3 regions of the Achromobacter sp. Root565 genome follow, and region 3 is predicted to be linked to each of the others. Evidence: predicted binding sites of a transcription regulator. Region 3 holds the regulator's gene; each other region holds the start of a gene.
The links. Region 3 encodes LexA, which represses DNA repair genes until DNA is damaged. Its sites were predicted from a motif close to ACTGTATNNNNATACAGT; they were not measured.

Region 1 (4,578 bases), on a different contig from region 3:
CTTGGCGTCTCCGATGCTGTGATCACGCGCCACCGCAGCGGCAGACGCCGCCGGGGAGACGGCGGATGCGCCCGCAACGGGGAGCGCCGCGAGGGAGCCGGCTGCAGGTACGTCAGCCGCCGGTGCGCCGGCTACGGTTGCGCCAGCGTCGGGCACACCACCGCCCACTGCTACGCCAGCCCCCCGGGCGCCGCCCGACACTTCCTCGGGCGTGGGCGCCGGCGGGAATGGCCAGCGGGCTGGCATGCGTGTGGCCCGCGCGGGCTGGCCGGATATCGTGCCGTTCCAGGGCATGGCCATGCCTGCCAGGCGGGCGCAGAAGGCCCGAGCGCGGCTGGCGCCGCGGCGCAGCGGATTCAGGGAAACGACGAGCTCATCCGGCAGGACGGAAAAATCAGCGGTGTTCATGGGAACTCCTTGGATAAACGTTCCAGCGCCGGGGCGATTCGCCCTGGCATGCACCCGAGGCAACTGCGGCCTGCGGTCAATCGAACAAAGACAATTGGCCAGCCGCCATGGCGCGCAACTGGCGCGCACCGCGCCCGTATGCGCCGCTGACCGCAGGCAAACCACCAGGAAAAGGGACCCCTGAAGACGCTTTCGCATCAACCGGGGATTGAAAATCGGTAGCGGCGTTGCCGGAGCTGACCGCATTGCCCGTAGCCTCGCCACCCGGCGCCGCGCCATCGAACAGGGACGCCGACGCGCCGGTACCCGCAGGCGGTACAAACCGGCTGCAATCGAGTGACAGGCGCGTACGGTTAAGCCCCAGCTTGCGCGTGGCAACCGTAAAGCGCTGGCGCAGCAGGTCGGCCCAGATGCCCGTGCCGCGCATGCGCGACCCGAAGTTGGGATCGTTGCGGCGGCCGTTGCGCAGGTCTTCGATGCGGTGCAGGACACGTTGCGCGCGGTCCGGGTAATGAGCGTTGAGCCAGTCCTCGAACAGGGTCTTGACCTCCCAGGGCAGGCGCAGGACCGTGTAACTGGCGTAATGGGCGCCAGCCGCCTTGGCCTCTTGGAGGATGTGCTCCATGGACTCGTCGTTGATGAACGGGATGACCGGCGCCACCAGCACGCCCACCGGCACGCCGGCGTCGGTCAGGCTGCGCACCGCTTCCAGGCGGCGCCACGGCGCAGCGGCGCGGGGTTCGAGCGTGCGGGCCATGCCGGCGTCCAGCGTGGTGATGCTGATGTAGACCACCACGAGGTTCTGCTGCGCCAGGGCTGCCAGCAAGTCCAGGTCGCGGGCGACCAGCGCGTTCTTGGTGACGATGGTGACCGGATGGCGGGTTTCGAGCGCGAGTTCGAGCATGCCGCGCGTGAGGCGCCAGTCGCGCTCGATGGGCTGATAGGCGTCGGTGGCCGAGCCGATATTGATGGGCGACGGCTTGTAGCCGGGACGGGCAAGTTCCGCGCGCAGGGCTTCCACGGCATTGGCCTTGGCCACCAGGCGCGTTTCGAAATCCAGCCCCGGCGAATAGCCCAGGTAGGAATGCGTGGGCCGGGCATAGCAGTACACGCAACCGTGCTCGCACCCGCGGTACGGGTTGGCGGCAACGTCAAAAGGGATATCCGGCGAATCGTTGCGCGACAGGATCTTGCGCGCCTCTTCCGCCGTGACCGTGGTCTTGGGTGCGGGCGGCGCGGAGCGCGTGTCGGGCAGGATGGGAATGACGGTGGCGCGGCCAGCGGGGCCTGCAGTCTGCGAGGCTGAGGCGTCGGGGGCTGAACCGTCAAAGGCTGAATCGGGGACGGACTCAACAAAGTCGGCAGGCAGGCCGGAAGCTGACCAGCCGTCGTCGACCTGCACGCGGTCATCGCGCTGAAAGCGATGCCGAACATTAGTAACCGCACCCCGACCGCGCAAGGCGGCGGGGGCGGCAGCCGGGGACCCAGAACCGGCGGGAAAAGAATGATCGGTGCGTGCCATAAAAACTACTGTACAAAAACACAGTGGTTTTGACAAGCACCAAAAGCCTTTTCGTAAGACAGCCCAACTTTACCGCAAGAAGAAGACATCGTCTGAACAATTCGATTTCATCTTGCGAGATGGCCCGGAAACCCGCACCAGCATTGGGTTTGGACGAAAAACAACATAGAAAAACGAGCCCCAGGGGCCCGTTTTTTCACCTGTGTTGCGGTTTACCGCAGCATCCCCGCCGCAGCGGTCTGATGCGTGGTTTCGTCGATCAAAATGAACGCGCCGGTCGCCGCCACATCGTCATAACGATCAACCGCCAACGACTCGCGAGTCGTCAGCGTGACGCGGCCGATGTCGTTCATGCGCAGCGTGCCTTCGGTGTTCTCGACCTCCTGCAGTTCATGAATATCCCGATGCGATAACACGGCACGCACCTTCGCCGACGTAAGCCGCGTGCCCGACTTCAGCAGATATTTGCGCGCGGGATTCAACGCCTGCGCATCCAGCCAGCACAGCTCGGCTTCGAACTCGCGCGACACCTGCGCCGGCGCGGCGGTGTGCACGATCACGTCGCCGCGCGACACGTCGACATCGCGGTCCAGCACCAACGTGATCGAATCGCCGGCCACAGCTTCATCGAGCGCACGATCAAAGGCGCGCACCTCCTGCACCACCGCCGTCACGCCCGACGGCTGCACCGTCACTTCGTCGCCGGGGCGCAGCACGCCACTGGCAACACGGCCGGCATAGCCGCGAAAATCGTCCGCGCGATCGCCGCCATGGCGCGACACCCATTGCACCGGAAAGCGCAGCGGCAAGGTGCGGCCGTCGCCCGACAGGTCCAGCGATTCCAGCAGCGCAAGCAGCGGCTGCCCTTCGTACCAGGGCGTCTTGCCGGACAGCGTGACGACGTTGTCGCCGCTCAGCGCCGACAACGGCAACGCGTCGAAGTGGGGAATGCCCAGCTTGACCGCCAGGTCCGCATAGGCGTCGCGGATGCGTTCGAACACCGCGCGGTCCCAATCCACCAGGTCCATCTTGTTCACCGCGACCACGATGTGGCGGATGCCCAAGAGGCGCGCGATGGTGCTGTGCCGCTTGGTCTGCGGCAGCAGCTTGCCGTCGGCGGCGCGAGTCGCGTCGATCAGGATGACGGCGACGTCCGCGGTGGACGCGCCGGTCACCATGTTGCGCGTGTACTGCTCGTGGCCCGGCGCGTCGGCAATGATGAACTTGCGCGAAGGCGTCGAGAAGTAGCGGTAGGCGACGTCGATGGTGATGCCCTGCTCCCGCTCGGCTTCCAGGCCGTCGGTCAAGAGCGAAAAGTCGATGCCGTCGCCCGCCACGCGCTTGTGCTTGGCGCGTGAAATCGCGTCCAGCTGGTCGGCGAAGACGCCCTTGCTGTCATACAGCAGGCGGCCGATCAGCGTGGATTTGCCATCGTCGACGGAGCCGGCCGTGATCAGGCGCAGCACGCCGGTGTCGGCGCCGGAAAGAAAGGAATCGTTCAGTGCGTTCATGTAGTTCCCCAGACGCCGGCATGCGCCGACGCGTCATCTCATTCAGAAATAGCCTTCCTTCTTGCGGCGCTCCATCGAGGCCTCGGAAGTCTGGTCGTCCATGCGCGTGGCGCCGCGCTCCGTGATGTCCGTCACGGCGGTCTCGGCGATGATGGCCATGGTGTCGGTGGCGTCGGAGGCAACCGGGCACGTGCACGAGATATCGCCCACGGTGCGGAACCGGACGGACAGGCGTTCGACCTGTTCGCCGTCGGCCGGCGGCGTCAGGCGGGTGACCGGCACCAAGAGGCCCTTGCGGCGCACCACCTCGCGCTCATGCGCAAAATAGATCGGGGGCAGCGCCAGCTGTTCGCGCTGGATGTACTGCCAGACGTCCAGCTCGGTCCAATTCGAGATCGGGAAGACGCGCATGTTCTCGCCGCGATGCACGCGGGTGTTGAACAGGTTCCAGAGTTCGGGGCGCTGGGCCTTGGGATCCCACTGGCCGAACTCGTCGCGGAACGAAAAGATGCGTTCCTTGGCCCGAGCCTTTTCCTCATCGCGGCGCGCGCCGCCGATGCAGGCGTCAAACCCGAACTCCTCGATGGCTTCCAGCAGCGTCACCGCCTGCGCCGCGTTGCGCGAATCGGTCTCGCGGCGCAGCACAACGCTGCCGCGCTTGATCGAGTCTTCAACGCTGCGCACGATCAGGGTTTCGCCCAGCTCGGCCGCGCGGGCGTCGCGAAAGGCGATCACCTCGTCGAAGTTGTGGGCGGTGTCGATGTGCATCAGCGGAAACGGAAAGCGCCCCGGCCGGAAGGCCTTTTCGGCCAGGCGCAGCAGCACCACGGAGTCCTTGCCGCCCGAAAAGAGCAGGACAGGCTTTTCACATTCGGCGGCGACTTCGCGCAGGATGAAGATCGCTTCCGATTCCAGCCAATCCAGGTGGCTGCGTTGGATCACGGCAGACATAGGTATTCCCCTAAAACAATTTTGAAATGGTGATGACCCGGTTGCCCGCGTGCAGGCCGCATTCCTTCGAGTCGGACGACTCCCACCACCAGCGCCCTGCCCTCAGGTCTTCGCCGGGGCGGATCGCGCGCGTACAGGGTTCGCAACCGATGGACGGGTAGCCCTGGTCGTGCAGCGGGTTGTAGG
Region 2 (4,578 bases), on a different contig from region 3:
ACGAGCTGGCGCAGGCTGGATTGCATTTCCTCGGGACTGGCGTCGCGCAGCGCCAGTTCGGCCTGTGTGCGCAACCCGGCCAGCGGGGTCTTCAACTGGTGCGCGGCATCGGCCACGAACCGGCGCTGCGCCTGCACGTTGGCGGACAGGCGGTCCAGCAGGTCGTTCATGGCCGCGACCAGCGGCGCGATTTCGGACGGCGCGGCGCGCTCGTCGATGGGAGAGAGGTCGTCGGGCCGCCGCGCGCGCAGCCGCTGCTGCAGCGCATTCAAGGGCGCCACGCCGCGCGACAGGCCGAACCAGACGAGCAGCACGGCGATGGGCAGCACCACGAACTGCGGAATGATCACGCCCTTGATGATGTCGTTGGCGAGCTGCGTGCGCTTTTCCACGGTCTCGGCCACGATGAACAGCGCCGGCTGCGTGCCGGGCAGGTGCAGATCCACCCAGGTGAAGGCCAGCCGGATACCGAAGCCCCGCAGCGTGTCGTCCTCGTACTGGACCTCGCCGGGGCGGGGCTGGCCCACCGTGGCGGGCAGTGGCAGCGCGCGGTCGCCGCCCAGGTACTCGCCGCGGCTGCCCAGCGCCAGCCAGAACACGCTGTCGGTTTCGTCGGCGCGCAGCACGTCGCGCGCGGCATCGGTCATCTTCAGCACCGCGCGGCCATCCTGCGCGTGGACCTGACGCGTCAGCACATGCAGGTTGTTGGCCAGCGCCCGGTCGTAAGGCACGTTGGCGATGTTCTGCGCCACCACGTAGGTGATGGCGACGCTCATGGGCCACAGCAGGAACAGCGGCGCCAGCATCCAGTCCAGAATCTCGCCCAGCAGCGAGCGCTGGGGCGGCGCGAAGCTCGGGCCCTTGGACCCGGCTTGCATGATGTCCAGGGCTTCCTGGTTGAGCGGCTCTGGGGAGGGCTCAGCTTGCGAGGTACGCCGCACCCTGGTCCCGCTCAAGACAGTAGCCCAGGCCACGCACGGTGACGATCTTCACGCCGCTGGGCTCCAGCTTTTTGCGCAGGCGATGCACGTAGACCTCGATGGCGTTGGTGCTGACTTCCTCGCCCCATTCGCACAGGTGATCCACGAGTTGGGTCTTGCTGACCATGCGTCCGCTGCGGGTCAGCAGGATCTCGAGCAGGCTGACTTCGCGGGCCGACAGATCCAGCGTCTGGTCGTCGACGATGGCGACGCGGCCGGTCTGGTCAAACAGCAGCTTGCCGTGCTTGAGCATCGTGGCGCCGCCGCCCGCGCCGCGCCGCGTCAGCGCCCGCACTCGGGCTTCGAGTTCGGACAGCGCGAAGGGCTTGGCCATGTAGTCGTCGGCGCCCAGGTCCAGGCCCTTGACGCGCTGTTCGATGCTGTCGGCGGCGGTCAGGATGAGAACGGGCAGGGCGGAATTGCGGGCACGCAGGCGGCGCAGCACTTCCAGGCCGGCCAGTTGCGGCAGGCCGAGATCCAGGATGAGTAGGTCGAAAGCCTGGGCGGCCAGCGCGGAATCGGCGGAAAGCCCGTCGCGCACGGCATCCACGGCATAGCCGTTGTGGCGCAACGAGCGGGACAGGCCGTCGGCCAGGATGCTGTCGTCTTCGGCAATCAGGATACGCATGGGCTGCTGCTAGGAAGAAACACACCGGCCCGGGGGCGGAAAAAGGGCAAAATACCGGGATCGCTCCGGATTCTGTCATACGCCGCCGGGCTTGCCACTCAGGGTATACGTGCAAAGAACTGGCACACTGGTTATTTGTCCAGTACAATCCGATGCCATAATCTGATCCTCATTGCCAGACCCGCAGTTTTCCGACTTCCAGATACGTTACAGACAGGACTCCTCATGGACGACAAAACCACCAAGGCCGCCGCTTCGGAAAAAGCCAAGGCGCTTGCCGCCGCACTCTCGCAGATCGAAAAGCAGTTCGGCAAGGGCTCGATCATGCGCTACGGCGACAACGAGGTCTCGCATGACATTCAGGTGGTTTCCACGGGCTCGCTCGGTCTGGATATCGCACTGGGCGTCGGCGGTTTGCCGCGCGGCCGCGTCGTTGAAATCTACGGTCCGGAATCGTCGGGCAAGACCACGCTCACGCTGCAGGTCGTCGCTGAAATGCAAAAGGTGGGCGGCACCTGCGCCTTCGTCGACGCGGAACACGCTCTGGACGTGCAGTACGCCTCCAAGCTGGGCGTCAACCTGGCCGACCTGCTGATCTCGCAGCCGGACACCGGCGAACAGGCACTGGAAATCACGGACGCGCTGGTGCGCTCGGGTTCGGTCGACCTGATCGTCGTCGACTCCGTGGCCGCCCTGGTTCCCAAGGCCGAAATCGAAGGCGAAATGGGCGATTCGCTGCCCGGCCTGCAGGCCCGCCTGATGAGCCAGGCGCTGCGCAAGCTGACCGCCACCATCAAGAAGACCAACTGCATGGTCATCTTCATCAACCAGATCCGGATGAAGATCGGCGTCATGTTCGGCAACCCCGAAACCACCACTGGCGGCAACGCGCTCAAGTTCTACGCGTCCGTGCGCCTGGACATCCGCCGCATCGGCTCCATCAAGAAGGGCGACGAGGTCGTCGGCAACGAAACCCGCGTCAAGGTCGTCAAGAACAAAGTGGCGCCGCCGTTCAAGCAGGCGGAGTTCGACATCATGTATGGTGCGGGTATCTCGCGCGAAGGCGAAATCATCGACCTCGGCGTGGCCGCCAACGTCGTCGACAAGTCGGGCGCCTGGTACAGCTACAACGGCAACCGCATCGGCCAGGGCAAGGACAACGTCCGCGAATACCTGAAAGAACACAAGGACATGGCCATCGAGATCGAAAACCGCGTCCGCGAAAACCAGGGTATCGTCAGCCGCGCCGCTGAATTCGTGCCCACGGCGGAAGACGCCGCCGAGTAATTTCGGGGCATTCGACAGGGCTCGCCGCGGTTCGGGCAAGCCCCAACGCCGGCCCGGCTGGGCTGGGAAACTGCGGCAGGCGCCAACATGGGCCTGCCGTTTTGTTTTGTTTAGCAAGCAGGAAAGCGCATGAGCTGGAAATCGACTCCCGCGTCCGCCGAACGCCAACGCGCCAGGTTGGACGACGAATTCGAAACGGTCGCCAAGCCGCAAGGCTTGCGGCGCACGTCCGATGCGCGGGTGGCCCGCGAGACCGCGGCGTCTGACGATTCGGCCGATGCCGCTGAATCTTCCGGCCTGTGGCACCGCAGTTCCGAACAGCGAAGTTCCGATCAGCGCGGCGCCGCACGCGGCCGGCGTGCCGACGCTGCCGACAACGACGGCGAGGCGTCAACGTCCGACGGCAAGCAGGCGCGCAAGGGGCCGTCGCTGAAGATGCGGGCAGTGGGGTATCTATCGCGGCGCGAGCACGCGCGCGAAGAACTGGCGCGCAAGCTGGCTGCTTACGCCGAAGATGCCTCTGAAGTCGAATCCGTGCTGGACACGCTTGAAAAAGAAGGCTGGCTGTCCACCGAACGCTTCGCCCAAAGCCTGGTTCATCGGCGCGCCTCCCGGCAGGGCGCGGCGCGCATCGTGCAGGAACTGCGCCAGCACGGCGTGGACGACAACCAGGTCGCGGAACTGCGCGACCAGCTTCGCGCCACCGAGTACGACCGGGCGCTTGAAGTCTGGAAAAAGCGCTTTAGCGCCAAGCCCGAAGATCGTGCGGCCTACGCAAAGCAGGCGCGCTTTCTGGCCAGCCGGGGTTTCGCGCACGACGTGATCCGGCGCATCCTGGGCGAGGGCGGCGAAGACTGACTGCACCCATTGCGCAACCCCGCCATCATTTCGCCGACTTGATGCCCGACAGCGTCTTGAAGCAGACGTCTCGGGTGATCGTCAAAAATTCGTCGATATACGAGGCGTCCGTGTCCTCGCTGCGCACCGTGGCGTACAGCGTGCGCCACACTCCTTGCGGCCCCAGTCGGCAAAGCCGCAGCCATCCCTGGTTCATGTATTCCGTCAGCGCCCAGTTCGGCAGCGCCGCCACGCCACGATTGCTGGCGACGAGTTGCGCAATGATCGGCGTCAGCTCCGCCTTGCGGATGGCGGCCGGCTCGACATCCGCCGGGTCCAGAAAGGCGGTAAAGACGTCCAGTCGCTGCTTGTCCACCGGATAGGTAATCAGCGTCTGGTCCGCCAACTGTTCCGGCACGATGAATTTGCTGCCCGCGAGCGGGTTGGATTCGGACACGGCCAGCACCAATTCATATTTGAATAGCGGCAGGTACTCCACGGCGTCCAGCGGCTGCGGGTCCGAGGTGATGACCAGGTCCAGGTCGCCGCGCACCAGCGCGGGCAAGGGGGCGAACGAGAATGCCGCAGACAGGTCCAGCGCCACATCCGGCCATTGCACCCGAAAGGCGTCCAGCGCCGGCATCAGCCACTGAAAGCAGGAATGGCAGTCGATCGCCAGGTGCAATCGGCCGGTGCGGCCCGCCGCGAGCCGTTGCAGGTCGCGTTCGGTGGCGCGGATGCGCGGCAGGACGTCGTCGGCCAGCGCCAGCACGCGCAGGCCAGCAGTCGTCAGGCGGGCCGGCCGCGTGCGGCGATTCAACAGGGGCGTGCCGAGCCGGGTCTCCA
Region 3 (4,578 bases):
TTGGCCAGTCGATCGCCAAGGCAACGAACCGCAAGTTCGTGCGCATGGCCCTGGGCGGCGTGCGTGACGAAGCCGAGATCCGCGGCCACCGTCGCACGTACATCGGCTCGATGCCCGGCAAGATCGTGCAGAACATGTCGAAGGTCGGCGTGCGCAATCCGCTGTTCCTGCTTGATGAAATCGACAAGCTGGGCATGGATTTCCGCGGCGATCCCTCGTCGGCCCTGCTCGAAGTGCTGGATCCGGAACAGAACCACACGTTCCAGGACCACTACATCGAGGTCGACTTCGATCTGTCCGACGTCATGTTCGTGGCCACCAGCAACACGCTGAACATCCCGCCGGCCCTGCTGGACCGTATGGAAGTGATCCGCCTGTCGGGTTACACCGAGGAAGAAAAGATCCACATCGCCCGCGACCATCTGCTGCCCAAGCTGATGAAGAACAACGGCGTGAAGGAGACCGAGCTGACGGTCGACGACAGCGCGCTGCGCGACATCGTGCGCTATTACACCCGCGAAGCCGGTGTCCGTGCGCTCGAACGCGAAGTGGGCAAGATCTGCCGCAAGGTCATCAAGCAGTTGCTGACCCAAAGCGATCGCGCCAAGGCCGAGGGCAAGACGCTCGAGGTCAAGGCGGTCAACGTCACGGCCGACAACCTCAGCGATTTCCTGGGTGTGCGCCGCTACGCCTTTGGCATGGCCGAGAAGGAAAACCAGACTGGTCAGGTGACCGGCCTGGCGTGGACGGAAGTCGGCGGCGACCTGCTGACGATTGAAGTCGCGGACATGCCCGGCAAGGGCGTCATCCAGCGCACGGGTTCGCTCGGCGACGTGATGAAGGAATCGGTCGAGGCAGCGCGCACCGTCGTGCGTTCGCGGGCTCGCCGCCTGGGCTTTGCCGACAGCGTGTTTGAAAAGCACGACATGCACGTGCACGTGCCGGAAGGCGCGACGCCCAAGGACGGTCCGTCCGCGGGTATCGCGATCACCACGGCCATGGTGTCGGCGCTGTCGCGCATCCCGGTGCGCGCAGATGTCGCCATGACGGGCGAGATCACGCTGCGCGGCGAAGTGCTGCCCATCGGCGGCCTGAAGGAAAAGCTGCTCGCGGCTCACCGCGGTGGTATCAAGACGGTTCTGATCCCGGAAGAAAACGTCAAGGATTTGGCGGAGATTCCGGACAACGTCAAGAACCACCTTGAGATCGTGCCGGTGCGTTGGATCGACAAGGTGCTTGAACTGGCCCTGGAACGTCTGCCGGAGCCGTTGGCCGAGGAAGAATCCGTCAAGGATGCCCTGGTTGCCAAGCCGGCTGAACCCGGCTCGACCGACCCGGTCATGAAGCACTAATGGCGTCTTGAACGCAGGACGCTCTCGAAAGAGGGCGTCCGAAGCCCAGGGGTGGCGCAAGTGTTGCGAACGCCCCGAAAGCAAAAAACCCCGCTCACATGAGCGGGGTTTTGTTTTTTGAGCTTGGGCCCCCCTGCAAGGGGCGGGGCGCAGGCCGCATGATGGCGGCCCGACTTTACATAGGCCGAGCCCGGCCTAGTGCAGCGCCTGGGTGCGGATGAGGCCCACTGCAATGCCTTCGAGCGCAAATTCCTGATCGGCCTTGACCACGATGGTTTCGAAGTCGGGATTTTCGGGCAGCAGCTCGATGTGGCCGTTCTGGCGCTGAAGGCGCTTGACCGTGACATCGTCGCCAATACGAGCCACCACGATCTGGCCATTGCGGGCTTCAGATGCCTTTTTGACAGCGAGCAGGTCGCCTTCGAGGATGCCTGCGTCGCGCATGCTCATGCCGCGCACCTTGAGCAGATAATCGGGCGCCTGTGCAAAGAGGCTAGGGTCTACGCCGACTTCGCGTTCAACGTGCTCGGCTGCAAGAATCGGGCTGCCTGCCGCAACGCGGCCGACGAGCGGCAATAGGAGCTGGGCGAGGGCGGGGATGGGAAGCGAGGACTGGACCGGTGTGGTGGCGTCCTTCAAGCGGATGCCGCGCGAGGCGCCGGCCGTGAGTTCGATGGCGCCCTTGCGAGCCAACGCCTTGAGATGGTCTTCGGCGGCGTTGGGGGAGCGGAAACCCAGGGCCTGGGCGATTTCGGCACGCGTCGGCGGAAAGCCGGTGCGCGTGACCGTTTGCCTGATGAGGTCCAGGATTTGTTGTTGGCGATCCGTGAGTTTGCTGGCCATGGCGATGATCCGTTGCGAGCGGACTGTACATATATACAGCGCCATTCTGGGGGACGCAGCGTAAAAAAGCAAGCCGGTCGCGAGGCCAACAAAAACGGGACCCGCAGGTCCCGTTTTTGGTTGAAGACGGCGCGGCGCCGCCTGGCGATTTACAGCACGGCCGCGATGCCGGCTGCGACCTTGTCGATGTTGCCGCTGTTCAGCGCGGCCACGCAGATGCGGCCGCTGGACACGGCGTAGACGCCGTGTTCTTCGCGCAGCCGGTCCACCTGAGCGGCGGACAGACCCGAATACGAGAACATGCCGCGCTGCTTCAGCACGAAGCTGAAGTCCTGCTTGCCGCCGTGCTCTTTGATCTTGTCGACCAGCTGCGCGCGCATCAGGCGGATGCGATCGCGCATGCCGGCCAGTTCTTCTTCCCAGAGGGCGAACAGCTCGGGCGTGTTCAGCACCGTGGAGACGACCGTGCCGCCGTGCGTCGGCGGGTTGGAATAATTGGTGCGGATGACGCGCTTGAGCTGGCTCAGCACGCGGGTGGCTTCGTCCTTGCTGCCGGCCACGACAGTCAGTGCGCCAACGCGCTCGCCATACAGCGAGAACGACTTCGAGAACGACGAGCTGATGAACATGGTCATGTCCAGGTCGGCGAACAGGCGCACGACCGAGGCGTCTTCCGTCAAGCCGTCGCCAAACCCTTGGTAGGCGATGTCCAGGAACGGGACCAGGTTGTTGTCCTTCACGACAGCGGCAATTTGCTTCCACTGATCGGGGGTGGGATCGGCGCCGGTGGGGTTGTGGCAGCAAGCGTGCAGCACAACGACGGTCTTGGCGGGCGCGGCCTTGAGGTCGGCCAGCATGGCTTCGAAGTTCAGCCCGCGGGTGGTGGCGTCGTAATAGGCATAGGTGCCGACTTCAAAACCGGCGCGCTCGAACAGGGCGCGGTGGTTTTCCCAGCTGGGATTGCTGATCAGAACCTTGGAGCCCGGCAGCAACTGGTGCAGGAAATCGGCGCCAATCTTCAGGGCGCCGGTGCCGCCCAGTGCCTGCGTGGTCAGCACACGGCCGGCGGCGGCCAGCGCGGAATCCTTGCCCAGCAGCAGCGCTTGCGCACCGGCGTTGTAGCCGGCGATGCCTTCGATCGGCAGGTAGCCGCGAGCAGCAGCGGCCTCGATGCGGGCGGTTTCAGCCTTGCGCACTGCGCCCAGGAGCGGGATCCGTCCCTGATCATCGTAATACACGCCCACACCCAGGTTCACTTTACCGGGGCGGGTGTCCGCGTTGTATTGTTCGTTCAGGCCAAGAATGGGGTCGCGCGGCGCGAGCTCGACGGAATCGAATAGGGTGCTCATGGGACTCTGATGAGGTGGGTGGACGCAGTACGAAGTGCTGTGGATAATGGGGGGTTTACCCTGGAACAGTCTAGCATGCCTAAGAGCGCAATAGATCCAAGCGCGGGGGCTCCCGCCGCAGGTCCGGGATTCGTCGATTTCCCTGACAGCCCGTTTCATCTCTATCAACCCTATCCGCCGGCGGGGGACCAGCCCACGGCCATCGCAGGGCTGACCCAGGGTGTCGAAGACGGTCTCATGTACCAGACGCTTCTGGGCGTGACCGGGTCAGGCAAAACTTACACCATGGCCAACGTCATCGCGCGCATGGGCCGCCCGGCGCTGGTCCTTGCACCCAATAAGACATTGGCCGCGCAGCTCTACGCCGAAATGCGCGAGTTCTTCCCGAAGAACGCGGTGGAGTATTTCGTTTCTTACTACGATTATTACCAGCCCGAGGCCTACGTGCCGACGCGCGACCTGTTCATTGAGAAGGACTCGTCCATCAACGAACACATCGAGCAGATGCGGCTGTCGGCCACCAAGAGCCTGCTCGAGCGGCGCGACACGATCATCGTGGGCACGGTGTCGTGCATCTACGGTATCGGTAACCCCGGCGACTATCACGCGATGGTGCTGATCCTGCGCGCCGGTGACCAGATCGCCCGGCGCGAGATTCTCGCGCGCCTGGTTGCCATGCAGTACACGCGCAACGATGCCGAATTCACGCGTGGGGTTTTCCGCGTGCGCGGCGAGACCATCGACATCTTCCCGGCGGAAAGTGCCGAGCTCGCCTTGCGTGTCACGTTGTTCGATGACGAAATCGAAACCCTGGAACTGTTCGACCCGCTGACGGGCCGCATCCGCCAGAAGTTGCCGCGATTCACCGTCTATCCTGGCTCGCACTACGTGACGCCGCGCGATACCGTGCTGCGCGCCATCGAAACCATCAAGGAAGAGCTGCGCGAACGCGTCAAGCGCTTCGTCGATGATGGTCACCTGGTGGAGGCCCAGCGTCTTGAACAGCGAACCCGCTTCGACCTGGAAATGCTGCA

Region 1: ASD71_RS17855 (PA0069 family radical SAM protein) is a predicted target of LexA. The motif match lies at 1,938-1,955, and genes of this name have one in related genera.
Region 2: recA (recombinase RecA) is a predicted target of LexA. The motif match lies at 1,735-1,752, and genes of this name have one in related genera.

What each region holds. Positions count from the first base shown of each region.
Region 1 covers NZ_LMGO01000005.1:250,645-255,222, forward strand. The annotation lists gene ASD71_RS17850 (hypothetical protein) at 1-408, opposite strand, end outside; gene ASD71_RS17855 (PA0069 family radical SAM protein) at 485-1,930, opposite strand; gene ASD71_RS17860 (sulfate adenylyltransferase subunit 1) at 2,143-3,441, opposite strand; gene cysD (sulfate adenylyltransferase subunit CysD) at 3,484-4,392, opposite strand; gene ASD71_RS17870 (phosphoadenylyl-sulfate reductase) at 4,403-4,578, opposite strand, start outside.
Region 2 covers NZ_LMGO01000005.1:149,273-153,850, reverse strand. The annotation lists gene ASD71_RS17355 (sensor histidine kinase) at 1-806, opposite strand, end outside; gene ASD71_RS17350 (response regulator transcription factor) at 919-1,608, opposite strand; gene recA (recombinase RecA) at 1,834-2,895, shown strand; gene recX (recombination regulator RecX) at 3,025-3,753, shown strand; gene ASD71_RS17335 (LysR family transcriptional regulator) at 3,779-4,578, opposite strand, start outside.
Region 3 covers NZ_LMGO01000001.1:2,095,664-2,100,241, reverse strand. The annotation lists gene lon (endopeptidase La) at 1-1,352, shown strand, start outside; gene lexA (transcriptional repressor LexA) at 1,548-2,195, opposite strand; gene ASD71_RS09365 (amino acid aminotransferase) at 2,345-3,544, opposite strand; gene uvrB (excinuclease ABC subunit UvrB) at 3,620-4,578, shown strand, end outside.